Regions from separate parts of the Paenibacillus naphthalenovorans genome, predicted to be linked through region 3. Evidence: riboswitches for the same ligand, from Rfam matches in the RefSeq annotation. Region 3 holds a riboswitch; each other region holds the start of a gene.
The links. Region 3 has a riboswitch for cyclic di-GMP ahead of IJ22_RS15135 (hypothetical protein). Riboswitches for the same ligand answer to the same signal wherever they lie in the genome.

Region 1 (3,211 bases), 1.7 Mb from region 3:
GTATCCCGTTCCAAAATCATCGATAGACGTATGAACGCCTAAATTCCTGATTTCCTGCAGAATCGCTGCCGCATTGTCTATGTCCGCAAAAATACTTTCTGTAACCTCAAGTTCCAGCCATTGCGGTTCCAGTCCGGTATCCTTCAATATCCTGCTGATCATGTCCAACAGGTCAGGTTGATAGAATTGTCGGGCAGACAAATTCACGGAAACTTTTAACGGAGGGTATCCTTGATCCTGCCAATGTTTATTTTGCTCACATCCTCGGCGAAGAACCCATTCTCCCAAAGGAATGATTAATCCGGTTTCTTCGGCTATAGGTATGAATTTATTCGGCGCGATCCTCCCTAATTCGGGATGATCCCAACGAACAAGCGCTTCCATGCCGGTTACTTTCCCTGTCGCAAGGTCGAGTTTGGGCTGATAATCAATACGAAATTGCTCATATTGAATGGCCTTTTTCAGTTCATTTTCCAACAGGATGCGTTCCAAAGAACGCTCTTCCATATCCGAATGAAAGAATGAAACTCCATTCCTGCCGCTATCCTTCACAGCATATAGAGCCATATCCGCTCGTTTTAACAATTCATCCGGGTCCCTCCCATCCGATGGAAAAAGGGCGATACCCATGCTGCAAGAAATACAATGGCGCTGCCCGAACAGCTCGATCGGTTCCTGGAGGCTGGTTTGGATCCTTTGAGATATGGATTCGACCTCCGCCGAACTCGACAGGTTCGTCAATAATACGATAAACTCATCGCCCCCCAATCGGGCGACCATATCATTCGAACGAATGCAATGACTGATTCTTTTGGCTGCTTCGATGAGAAAAAGATCTCCGGCCTCATGACCGAGCGAATCATTAATATATTTAAACCGATCCAAATCAAGAAATATGACGGCCAATTGTGAATGACGGCGCTTAGCTTGATGGACTTCTTTACGCAACCGATCCATAAATAATCTCCGGTTCGGCAAATCCGTCAATGTATCGTGGTAAGCTAAATGGTAAATCGTTTGTTCCGACTTTTTCCGTTCGGTGATATCCCGCATAATCAGAGTCAGGCTGTTGACTTCGCCCGATTGGTTGAGGATCGGATTGATCTTGGTTTCCATATAGCAATAGCTGCCGCCCCTCGTACGGACCCGGAACTCCAGCGGCGGAGACTCTTTTCTTGCGGCCAGCCGGCTCTCAATCGCATCAACGACCGTCTCGCGGTCTTCTTCATGCACCCATTGAAGGATTTGGCTGGATTCAAAATCAGCCAAATCGTGTCCTAATAAGCTTGCGTGGGAAGGAGACACATACAAAAAATTCCCCTCCGCATCAATGATTGAAATCAGGTCCGACGAATTTTCGGTGATTAAACGGTATCTTTCCTCGCTTTTCCTGATCTCTTCTTCCATTTGTTTTCGGAGGCTGATATCATTTCGAATCGAAACATATTGATACGGTCTTCCTTGTTCATTTAAAAAAGGAACGATGGTCGTATCTACCCAATAGAATGATCCGTCTTTGGCTTTATTCCGTATTTCCCCCCTCCAAATATCTCCGGATCCGATGGTGGCCCACATGTTCTTAAAAAAATCACGGGAGTGATACCCGGAATTAAGTATCCGATGGTCCTGACCAAGCAATTCTTCCCTTTCATATCGGGAGATTCTGCAAAACTGTTCATTAACGTAGAGTATGATCCCGCGCGGGTCGGTTATGGCCACAATGGAGGACTGGTCCAAGGCATGCCTGATATCGGCCAATTCCTTTAAAATATTTTTCAATTTCTCGTCCTTTTCGAATAATGGGCTTTCCAAAAAAGGATATGTTGGTGAAACGGACACACGATTTGAACCTTGATTTCTCATCTCTCATCACCCGTTAAATTTGATTTGGAAGGATGCCGCCGGAATGGTTCGGCTCCACCGAAATTCATTGTAAAAAATAAACCGACCCTATAGATTATGGGGTCGGTTGCACTACTCGCTCCCAGCCATTCAAGTGCCCAGTTGAGAATGGCTGATCATGGCTTCCACAAAGATGGGGGTTATGATCATCATTGCGTTCACAATACTCCAAGAAAGACACCCTTATCCGGGCCGGCTGCCGGGACTGACGGGTAGCCTTTCGGCCTCATGAAGAGGAATAGTCCGCTTCTCGCGCGCTCCTGTTTCTAGGACGACGGACCTGGTTTTTATTATAAACGATCGAAAATTAATTTCCAATATCTTGATTGTAAAATGATCCGCCGGGAACGAAAAAAAGACCAGGGCCCCAGCCTGATCTTCACACTGCACATTTCCTTTTTTCAATTCAACGGGCGGGCGATCACGCCATGAAGCCGCCCGCGGCAGCCTGCGGCGCGGCTTCTTTTCCGTTATAAAGCATCTATTTTTGCAAAAAATATTCCACCAATGTGCAGAACGAATTCGTCTTTTCGATCTGCGTCCAATGTCCGCATGTTGAAAACATATGAAACTCCGCATTCGGCAGCAGCTGCGCCAATTTCCAGCTGGTCTGTTCGACCGGAATCACTTCGTCTTCCCGACCGTGCACGAGCAGCACCGGACAATCGATCCGTTTGATTTGATCCTCCTTTAAAGCCATCGCATCGATATGGCGCTGCCGCGGGGCGGGGAACATCGAAGCGAAGGCCGACTGGTTTTCTTCGTTCAAAGTGGCTTGATAACGCATATGCACCAGATCGCTGTTTTCGGCAAAGCTTTTGTCATAGGAAAAAATTTGGATCAACTGTCTCATTGTTTCCGGATCCGGCGTATAGCCCCACACACGGTCCAGACCTTCCGTCAGAGGGAAGGAAACACCTACGCTCCCCATTAGCACCAGCTTTTTCACCAGATCCGGCCTTCGATAGGCCAAATGCAGAGCAAGACAGCCGCCGAGGGAATTACCGACGATCGACGTCGGCCCGATATGCTTCGCTTCAATGAATGCGATCAGCTGCTCCACCCACGCGTCCACCCCGTATTGAGCCGAAGGGGGTTTTTCCGACGAGCCGAAGCCGATCAGATCCGGAGCGTATACGTGATAATGCTTCGATAAAATCGGATACACCAAACGCCAATTCGCCCAAGCCGAAACCCCAGGCCCGGAACCGTGAATCAAAAGCAGCGGCTCCCCTTGTCCGGCTTCATGATAATACACGCGATGACCGCCGATCGTGTCATACAATCCTTGCTCCTGCATACGCCAACC
Region 2 (3,211 bases), 390 kb from region 3:
TACGATTGACGGAAGCTGGACGGCGGGGGTGTTCGAGGACCTGGAAAGCCTATGGGCGGCGTATCGGCAGGCAGCGTTGTTGTTGATCGATATGCCGATCGGTCTGGCCGACGGCAGCGAGCCGCGACGCTGCGATGTGCTGGCGCGGCAGCTGCTGAAGCCCGGACGGGCGTCCAGCATATTCCCTGCGCCCGTCCGCGAGGTGCTGAGTGCCACGGATTATGCGCAGGCGAATGCGCTCCAGCGCAGGCTCAGCGGTCGGGGATTATCGCGCCAAACCTGGGCGCTTGTCCCGAAGATTCGCACGCTGGACCGGCTGCTCCGGCAGGATGAAGCGGCCCGCTTAACGTTTCGCGAGTCGCATCCGGAGCTTTGCCTCGCACAGCTTTTCGGCGGCCCGATGCACAGCGGGAAGAAGAGCCAGGCGGGCTTTGACGAGCGTATGGCGCATCTGCGGGGCGTGTATGCACAAGCCGACGAGGTTGTCGAAGAGCTGATGCTGCGGTATCCGCGCAAAGCGGTGGCGCGGGACGATATCGTCGATGCGCTTGTGCTCGCGGTAACGGCATGGTTGAGTGAAGGCAGACCGAGGCAGCTGCCCGAGGGCGGAGATGGGGACCGCTTGGGAATACAACGGATCATAGCTTATTACTGTTTTCTTAAAGAGGAAAGGTTGGAAAAGCACAATGCCGAATCGTTGGGCAAGCTTGATGGTTGAAAAGGCTGCGGTTGGCATCTGTCTTTGCAAATGGGATGGCCGTCAATTCATGGTCGAGGAGGCGAATCCGGCTTTTTTCCAGATCATCGGCTATACAAAAGAAGAGCTGGGGCAGGCATCCTTCTTATCTTTTCTATCGGCTGAATACAGGGATTGGGTATTGAAGCGCCCGGAGTTTTTTGAGTATGATGAGGTTCTGTTTTCGGAAGAGAGATGGACCGTAAAACACGGGCATCAAGTGGATGTGGAGCTATCTTTACGCGAAACGGTTATGGATGGGGTCTATTACTATATTATGGTTGTCAGAGACGTCAGCGACAAAAAATGGATTTTACGGCAGGGTACGGGGTATGAGGTAAGCGGAACGCTGACGACGAAATTCCGCTTTACCGATTGCTCGCTCCACGGCCCCTTGCTGGATCTGCAGAGAAAAGATTTGTTAGCGCAGCCGTTTCTTTCTTTTGTCGGATCCAAACATTTGCTTCAGGTAAGGCACTCGCTCCGCCAGGCCTTATTGTCCGCATCCGGCTTCAGTATGGCGCTGGAGTGGGTACATAACCATCGACAGGCAGATATGGAATTTCGCTTTCAACCTCTGTTAAACGGCAGGCAGGAAGTCACCCGAATTGCCTTTGTCGGCAAATGCCTGGCAAACGGGCAAACACGGGAACCGTCGGGAATAGCTGTTACGCTGCGCATGCTGATGGCGGAACGCCGTATGACGGCAACCAGGCTTTCTGAGCTGACCGGACTGTCCATGGGCACGATCTCCAAAATGAGAAACGGAAAAATTACAAACCCGCATAAATATACCATACAATGTATTGCGGATGCACTGGGTGTTCCGATTACCGAGCTTTGGCGCGATTAGATCTGTAACAATATGTAAAAACGGGCGTAAATAATGCAATGTTTTAACCTTTTTGTCGAATCTTAGCGAAAAATGACACATAAAATACTTTCTACAAGCATGGATTAGTCCTTTTGTCTTATATCGTGTTGTCGTTTGCCGATCTGCTTGATTATAATTTAATTATAAAACGGAATATTTCATTACGATAATGGCAAACTTGTCGAAAGGCAAGGACGCAAAGCAATGGGCCTAAAGTATTTCATGCTATGGCAGCCATGCCGCCGATAATGGAAGGAACGTATTTTTCATGCACCTTTCCCCGGCTGGAGAAGGTGCATTTTTTCTAAGCTGCAAAACGCTTGATTCAGAGGAAGGAGGTAGTCCGGATGTCCGACTCTATTACGGAAATGGAATTGGTCAAAATGATAAAATCGTTGGCGTTGGATTCAGCGCCGAATGGTGCCGGTTTGTCGGATTATTCCAAAGAGGAAGCTCTCGGCGGGCATAAAGAAAATACGAACCGAGGCTGGTTTAGTGTAAGCGGAAATGAAATTTTTGTACATACGTCGGATGACGAGATGTCGCCCCTTACCATTGAGGCTATACCCCCGGTCAAGCTGACTGTAAATGGAGAAGCGGTCTCCGGTACGGTAACCGTAACATCCAAGGACAAGCTGGAGTGGTCCGTAGAGGAATCTCCATTGTTTGAAATTCAGGTATCCGAGGATCGTATGCAAGCCTACCTGCTTGTGCATTCACCCGTCAGGTATGTATGGAAGCTCAGCGAGTGCGAGCCTGCCGCCCATTTGGTTCTCAGAGCGGAAGAAGACCAATCGATTATTCTTAACAAACTGGAGTTTAACGATATTATTCTTGAGCTGGATCGTTTGTCGATCACGAAAAACCGGAACATCGGGGCAGTGTTTGAGGAAGTGCTTAACCCGACATTCGAGCCGATTCTGATCGCGCGGGGAAAGCCTCCGGTTCCCGGAAAGGATGCGGAGCTGCAGCTCTTTTTCACAGAGCAGGTGGAAAATCAGTATGTGGAAATCGGGGGCGTGGTCGATTACAGAAATCATTTAAATATTCCTTCGGTCACTCCGGGAGATGTGATCGCCCGAAAAATTCCGCCGGAAGAAGGGACCGTCGGCTACGACGTATATGGCAATTTCATTCGGCCAAAAGAACCGAAGGATATTGTTATTGTAGCCAAAGACGGGGTGCAAATCCGGGAGGACGGCTTCGTTATCGCTCTTAGAGAAGGAAGACCGCGCATCACCGGCAACCAAACGAAGTTTTTTGATATTACGAAGGCTTATATCGTACCCGGCGATGTCAATATTGAAACGGGACATATTGTTTTTTCCGGCGACATTATCATTTATGGAAACGTGATGGAAAGCATGATCGTCGAGTCGCTTGGCAATGTGTATATCTCAGGCAGTGTCTACAACGCTACCGTCACGGCAACCGGCAGCATTTACATTCAAGGCAATGCGATCAAAAGCAATCTGTACTCCGGTTATTTCGGGGTGTTGTATAACCGGCTTTACAACAATTCCAAATTGTTAATGTCCCAATTCGAACAGCTGCTTGAAGCAGCGAAGCTTCTTTTCGAGATGGTGGAAAAGAAGGGGCAG
Region 3 (3,211 bases):
AATCTGTTGTTCGAACCGGTGACAAAAAGTCGACAGAATCCGTCGAAGCCGTCACGACGTTTCTGCGGCAGTGCTTGGAAGCCGCGATAGAAGCGATATCATCGATATAGGCCATCAGCTTTCCGCCAAACAGCGTATTGTGATTATTGACATCCGTCGGAAATACTCGGGATGTTTTGTAGCATCTAGATTCCTTGACATATCTTTGTTCCATATACAGTCTGCCGGCTCCTTCATGTTCATGTACATCATCCGTACGCGCATGTACGTTTTGAACACATTATGCAGGCTAACCCAGATGTTGTCAATGCTGTGTCGCTTCCCGTTTGCCCAAATCCGGCGCCGTTGGAGAAAACCGAATGTAAAAAAGCCCCCCGGATTAATCACAGGAGGCATTTGGTATACTCAACCGTAATATTCTTTTCTCCATTTGCCGAAGCCGGAGAATGTCTTTAATTCATGCAACGGGATGCTCAGGAAAACCTGAACAAGATTTTTGTCAAATTGCTTCCTGCTCTGATACCACAGCTCTTGCTTGGCTTCTTGAACGGATAAACCTTTTCTGTGAGGACCGTCCTGCAGCATGTCATCAAAAGCGTCAAGGATAGAGCAAATTCGCGCAAAAGTCGGAATGAACTCACCGCGCAAGCCATAAGGATAACCGGACCCATCCCAGCGTTCGCGGTGGTATTTAATGATTTCAATAATATTCAAATCATGAATTCCTTCTTTTTGCGCCAGATTTGCTCCGAGCACAGGATAACGTTTCATGGTTTCCCACTCTTCTGCCGTCGTACCTGTTTTCTTTGTAATAATATCCGTTGGAATAAAAATCTTGCCAATGTCATGAAGCAGACATCCTACGACCAGACTACGTGTTTGTTCCTGATTGAAATGAAGATAGGATGCCATGATTCTCGCCATTTTGCCAACCCGCATGCAATGTTCGTATGTACTTAACTCTTTCTTCATTAATCTAAAAAGAATGTACAGCAATCGTTCATTTTTCATGACTTACTCCTCCATACCAAGAAACTGATCCATGCAGACTTCATATGAAACCGTCCCGTATGTCAATCATCAACTGGTCTTTTTTTCCTTTTTTCTTGATAATTCTTTTAAAATAAAATCGATTTCTTCCTTAAGATCGGCTGCCCTTTCAAATTCAAAATTAACGCGAGCCACCTTTAATTCAGCTTTCAGGTTTGTGTAGTGGTGTTTTAATTCCTCATAGGTTTGGTTTCGAATCTCATCCAATCCCATTGCAGGAACTCGGCCAAGATACATTTTCACTCTCTCCTCTCATCAATGATTTCACAAAATACGGACCAACTCATCTACTTAGAGTGACGATGGAAGAATGCTACATAATACGTCCCAAAACCAAAAAATCCCCCGAAATTGGAGGATTGATGATCCGGATTTCGGTAACTGGCTGGCATAGTGTTTATCACACTGAAGCCCCTGTAGCTTTGCGACCCCACTTTTCAATGGGTGTGCCTTTATCACTTTTCAAAGGAGATTAGTTAGAAAAAACTAGATATTAGCTAACAATGTTCGACATATTCAATCAAATTCCTTTTTTATAGTAAAAATTTTCATTTTTATACTATATATTGTGAATGGAAAAGCCTCTCCTCATGTAAACCATCGATTGGAGAACGGCTTTTGCCGGGGGATGGAATAATATGAAAATCAGCAAAAAAATGGTTGACAACTCAGTGACAAGATCAATATATTGGGAACCAATGCAAGCTGCCATTTCGTATTAAGGAGTTGGAAAAATGCCAACGATATATGTGCTGAATTTTCAGAGTATTGATAAATCCCATCTGCCGGCTGTGGGCGGAAAAGGAGCCAACCTCGGGGAGCTGAAAAGAGCCGGCTTCCCGGTACCGCAGGGTTTTTGCGTGACAACTGCCGCCTACCGCCAATTCATTCAATCCAGCCGGGAGATGAAGGAACTGTTCGATCAGTTGGACCGCGTCAGCCATGAACAATTGGAGCAAATACGTATATTGGGACAGCGTATTCGCGAACATCTCACCTCCCTTTCGATGCCCAACTCTGTTAAATCGGCCATTTCAAAAGCGTGGGAAACCACTGGGATAGCTCAAGCTTATGCTGTTCGTTCCAGCGCTACGGCTGAGGATCTGCCGACGGCCTCGTTCGCGGGACAGCAGGATACTTATCTGAATGTTTGCGGACTGGAGCAGCTGCTCAAAGCCGTACAAAACTGCTGGGCCTCACTGTTTACAGACCGGGCGATCTCGTATCGCGCCAAAAACGGCTTTAACCACCGTTCAGTGTTTATTTCCGTCGTTGTTCAACACATGATTTTCCCGGAGGTGTCCGGAATTATGTTTACGGCGGATCCGGTCACGGGACATCGCGGAACGGTATCGATCGATGCAAGCTTCGGTTTGGGAGAAGCCCTTGTATCCGGTTTGGTTACTGCGGATTTGTATCAGGTGCGTGCAGGTGAAATCGTAAAAAAACAGGTTTCCAAGAAGGAAACAGCCATATATGCCGTGCCGGAAGGAGGAACGGTTGCTCAGCATCTCCCTCCGGAGAAACAGCAGCTGCAGGCTTTAACGGATCATCAAATCATTCAACTGGCAATATTGGGTAAAAAAATTGAAGCTCACTATGCCTCGGAGCAAGATGTGGAGTGGGGTTTTGCCGACGGTCAATTTTATATTCTCCAAAGTCGGCCGATTACATCGTTATATCCGGTACCGCCTGTCTCAGATAATCAATTGCATGTATTTATAAATTTCGGCTACATTCAAATGATGACTGATCCAATGAAACCGCTGGCTATATCCGTTTTGAGCCGCCTTCTTCATTTTATAAAGAAAAATCCTGCTTCATCCGAACCGTACATCCTGCATCATGCAGGGGGAAGAATGTTTGCTGATTTTACCGCTCCTCTTTCTATAAGGCCTGTTCGAAACAGAATGCTAAAAATATTCAAGGGCATGGATGAATCCATAGCGTCAGCTTTGGAGGAAGTCATGAGCCGAGAAGCCTTTCGCCATCGATCCATACCGATAGGCACAATATTACGCACGGTCAGTAAACTGGCGCCGATCATCATTCCCTTGGCATTGAAAGTAATCAATCACCGGTTTGTGCAAGATCCCGCTAAGGCGAACAGAAAGGCCTCCGCCCTTATTGATCGTATCACTCGTGAAACCGGGATCCATGT
Region 4 (3,211 bases), 610 kb from region 3:
AGCTTCGCCGTCCGGGAGTCATACATCCGCCAGCGTGCAGTCCCGACCGGCTTCTCGCCGTCCGCCGCGAGAAAATGCCGGCACGCCGACCATGAGACGTCGAACTCATCCATTTCAAGGTCAGGCGGAACCTGCTGCTCTTGTACAAAAACGTTCATGCGAACGGAAAAGCAGTCATTCAGCTGCTCCTCCGTATGTACGGGTATAATGTTCAGATTCAAGCCGAAACCTCCCGGGTCTATGAAAGCGTCCAAACTTCACCCGGACGCAAAGCTTTGCCGGTAATCCCTTTTGACGTGAGGCTGTCGGCGAACGCTTGCGCATTCTGCCTGATCGGCGGGAACGTATTGAAATGCAGCGGCACGACGGTCTTGGCCTTCAGCCATTCTGCAGCAAGAGCCGCATCCTGAGGTCCCATCGTAAACACGTCGCCGATCGGCAGAAACGCCACATCAATTTGGTTGCGCTCGCCAATGAGCTTCATGTCGGAGAACAGTGAGGTATCCCCGCTGTGAAGAAGCGTCAAACCGTTCCACCGGATGATAAAGCCGCCCGGCATGCCTCCATAGATGATCTTCTTCTCTTCTTCGAGCACGATGCCGGAGCTGTGAAAAGCCTGGATCATCTCGATCTCCGCATAGCCCAGAGAGGTACGGCCGCCAATGTTCATAGCAAACGTCTTCGCTCCCTGCCAGCTCATATACGTTGCCAGCTCGAAGGTGGCAACGACGGTGGCATCATTGTTTTTTGCGATCGGCACGGTATCCAGAATATGGTCCGGATGTGCGTGGGTAAGCAGGATGTGCTCCACTTTGATATCCTCCGGCTTGGTAGCTGCCAAAGGATTGCCGGAAATAAACGGATCAATGATCAGAGAGTGTCCTTCGTGACTGAGCTGCACGCAAGAATGCCCATGATAGCGAATTTCCATAATGGTTACTCCTCCTTGGTATGGGAATCGGGTTCCTTTAGGACAAGCATCGTATGTACATTGTAACAAAGAACCCGCCATAAACTCAAAAAAAGAAAAACGTCCGCAAGATCATCGGACGGTTCATGGGTGCGCTAGCCCCACCCCTCATCTTTCACGATTTCAAAGGCGGACCGTAAACTTTCCATCCCATACCCAACGCCTATTTGAAAAACCGGCCGGTTCATCCGGCAAAAGCCTTCAATAATGCCTCCCTTACACGGTCTTTGCTGAAGGGCTTGACGATAAAATCGATGGCCCCCATAGAAACCGCACGAATCAAAAGCGCCTGCTGCCCCATCGCCGACACCATGATGACTTTGGCATCCGGGTCCATCGTCTTGATTTCCTTCAGCGCCGTAAGGCCGTCCATCTCCGGCATGGTTATGTCCAGCGTAACCAGATCCGGTTTAAGCTCGGAATAAAGCGTCAGGGCCTCCAGCCCGTTGCTTGCCTCCGCCACGATTTCATACCCAAATTCGATCAGGGAATTTTTGAGAATCATACGCATAAATAAAGAATCGTCTACGATAATAATTTTTTTCACGCCGGATTACCCCCACTTGTATGATGTATGTACGCAAGGATAAGTGGCAGCACGGTCCTATAATGGCAAGTGATCAGTCAAGCTGATTTGTAACACTCGAAAAAACTTGAGATGAGATGCCGGGTCACTAAAAAAAGACCTCCCGTTTGCCGTAAAGGAGGCCCGTATCAGACGATTTCCTCCGGTCCTTCGGCAACTGGCTGACGTAGTTTGCACATTAGTCCCTTTAGCATTGCGTCCTTGACTTTTACCAGGGTTGCCTTAGTCGAGTGAACCGATAATCAAATGTATTATAGCATCCTATGGTGAAAATACAAGAGCGAACTCTCGGCCTGAATAAGGTTAAACGGCTCTTCTTTTCTTATCTATAATTATACCTGTTCGCTCCAGGCATTGCCACAATTTTGTCAATTTTTATCAGTAAGCTGTAGAGCGCCATGTTTAATATGAGAATCCCGGATGTCCGCTGCTTATGCCGCCTCTGACGTGCCCGTCCCTCTTCAGCATCCGGTTTCATCTTGAATGGGCAGCTTCCTCGGATCGGTCTGTCGCCAATGGGGGTTCAGGAGATAGTGCGGAAATCTCCTTTCTCCACTCCGGAGTCATGTCTATGTTCAGCGCTCCAAGCGAGGGCTCCAACTGTTCAACACTGCGGGCGCCAATGATCGGGGCCGTGATCCCGGGATGAGACATGACCCATGCCACCGCTAATGAAACCGGATGAACGCCATGCTCATCCGCGTACCGGGTGAAGCGGTCCGCCGTCTCGTAATAGCCTGCATCGGCATAACGAAGCTTGTAATTCGCCTGCTCAACGAGCCGCCCCAGTTCAGGCTTTCGGCCGACACCGTATTTCCCTGTCAACAGTCCGCCTCCCAGAGGGCTGTAGGAGATGACGCCCATCCGCTCGGATTGAGCCATCGGCAAAATTTCGACCTCCGCCTGACGTTTCACCAGGTTGTACATCGGTTGAATGCATTCAAACCGGGCAAGGCTTTCCCTGGCTGAAATCCCAAGCGCCTTCGCGATCTGCCAAGCCGCCCAGTTGCTGACTGCCGGATGCAGTATTTTTCCCTGCCGCTGAAGATCGTCCATAGCCCGCAAAATCTCTTCCATATCCGCTTCCGAATCGAAAGCGTGAACGAAATACAATTCGATCCGGTCCGTTCCGAGCCGCTTCAAGCTTTCCTCTACCGCAAGCATGATGTACCTGCGTGACAAGCCCCGGTCATTGATGCCCTCTCCGGTCTTCCCGTGAACTTTGCTGGTAAGAATGACATCATTGCGGATTCCGGCAATGCACTTGCCCAATATTTCTTCTGCAAGCCCTTTATTATACACATCGGCGCAATCGAAGAAATTTATGCCTACCTCCCGGCATCTTCGGAACATGGCCATAGAGGCTGCCTCGTCGGCTGCACCTCCGAAGGACATTGTGCCGAAGCAAAGACTGGATACTTTCATTCCTGTTTTACCTAATGTACGGTATTGCATCTAACCTTCCCTCCTCTTCATGAGCCAAAGGCATCGGCCGACAGAATCCGCCTTCTATGCATTCAGCGCACATTGGTTTACGTTCAACGTGTTCATCCGCAAAACTGCACAATTCCAATTCAAAAGCGCTCCCGGGTTATGTATTCGTCATTGAGGGCTCCATCTCCGGCTTGCGCCTGTTTACATCATACCATAAAAGA

Region 1: another riboswitch for cyclic di-GMP. It lies ahead of IJ22_RS23855 (sensor domain-containing protein); the one in region 3 lies ahead of IJ22_RS15135 (hypothetical protein).
Region 2: another riboswitch for cyclic di-GMP. It lies ahead of IJ22_RS13390 (flagellar assembly protein A); the one in region 3 lies ahead of IJ22_RS15135 (hypothetical protein).
Region 4: another riboswitch for cyclic di-GMP. It lies ahead of IJ22_RS12355 (response regulator); the one in region 3 lies ahead of IJ22_RS15135 (hypothetical protein).

Annotation. Positions count from the first base shown of each region.
Region 1 is NZ_CP013652.1:4,836,201-4,839,411, reverse strand. It holds gene IJ22_RS23855 (sensor domain-containing protein) at 1-1,863, opposite strand, end outside; cyclic di-GMP riboswitch class II at 1,955-2,038, opposite strand; gene IJ22_RS23850 (alpha/beta fold hydrolase) at 2,384-3,202, opposite strand.
Region 2 is NZ_CP013652.1:2,702,260-2,705,470, reverse strand. It holds gene IJ22_RS13400 (DUF429 domain-containing protein) at 1-718, shown strand, start outside; gene IJ22_RS13395 (helix-turn-helix domain-containing protein) at 687-1,589, shown strand; cyclic di-GMP riboswitch class I at 1,772-1,857, shown strand; gene IJ22_RS13390 (flagellar assembly protein A) at 1,958-3,211, shown strand, end outside.
Region 3 is NZ_CP013652.1:3,087,997-3,091,207, forward strand. It holds gene IJ22_RS15125 (acyl-CoA thioesterase) at 1-214, opposite strand, end outside; gene IJ22_RS15130 (HD-GYP domain-containing protein) at 406-1,011, opposite strand; gene IJ22_RS15135 (hypothetical protein) at 1,081-1,287, opposite strand; cyclic di-GMP riboswitch class I at 1,424-1,511, opposite strand; gene IJ22_RS15140 (phosphoenolpyruvate synthase) at 1,785-3,211, shown strand, end outside.
Region 4 is NZ_CP013652.1:2,475,072-2,478,282, forward strand. It holds gene IJ22_RS12345 (GNAT family N-acetyltransferase) at 1-221, opposite strand, end outside; gene IJ22_RS12350 (metal-dependent hydrolase) at 239-931, opposite strand; gene IJ22_RS12355 (response regulator) at 1,155-1,517, opposite strand; cyclic di-GMP riboswitch class I at 1,706-1,788, opposite strand; gene IJ22_RS12360 (aldo/keto reductase) at 2,031-3,011, opposite strand.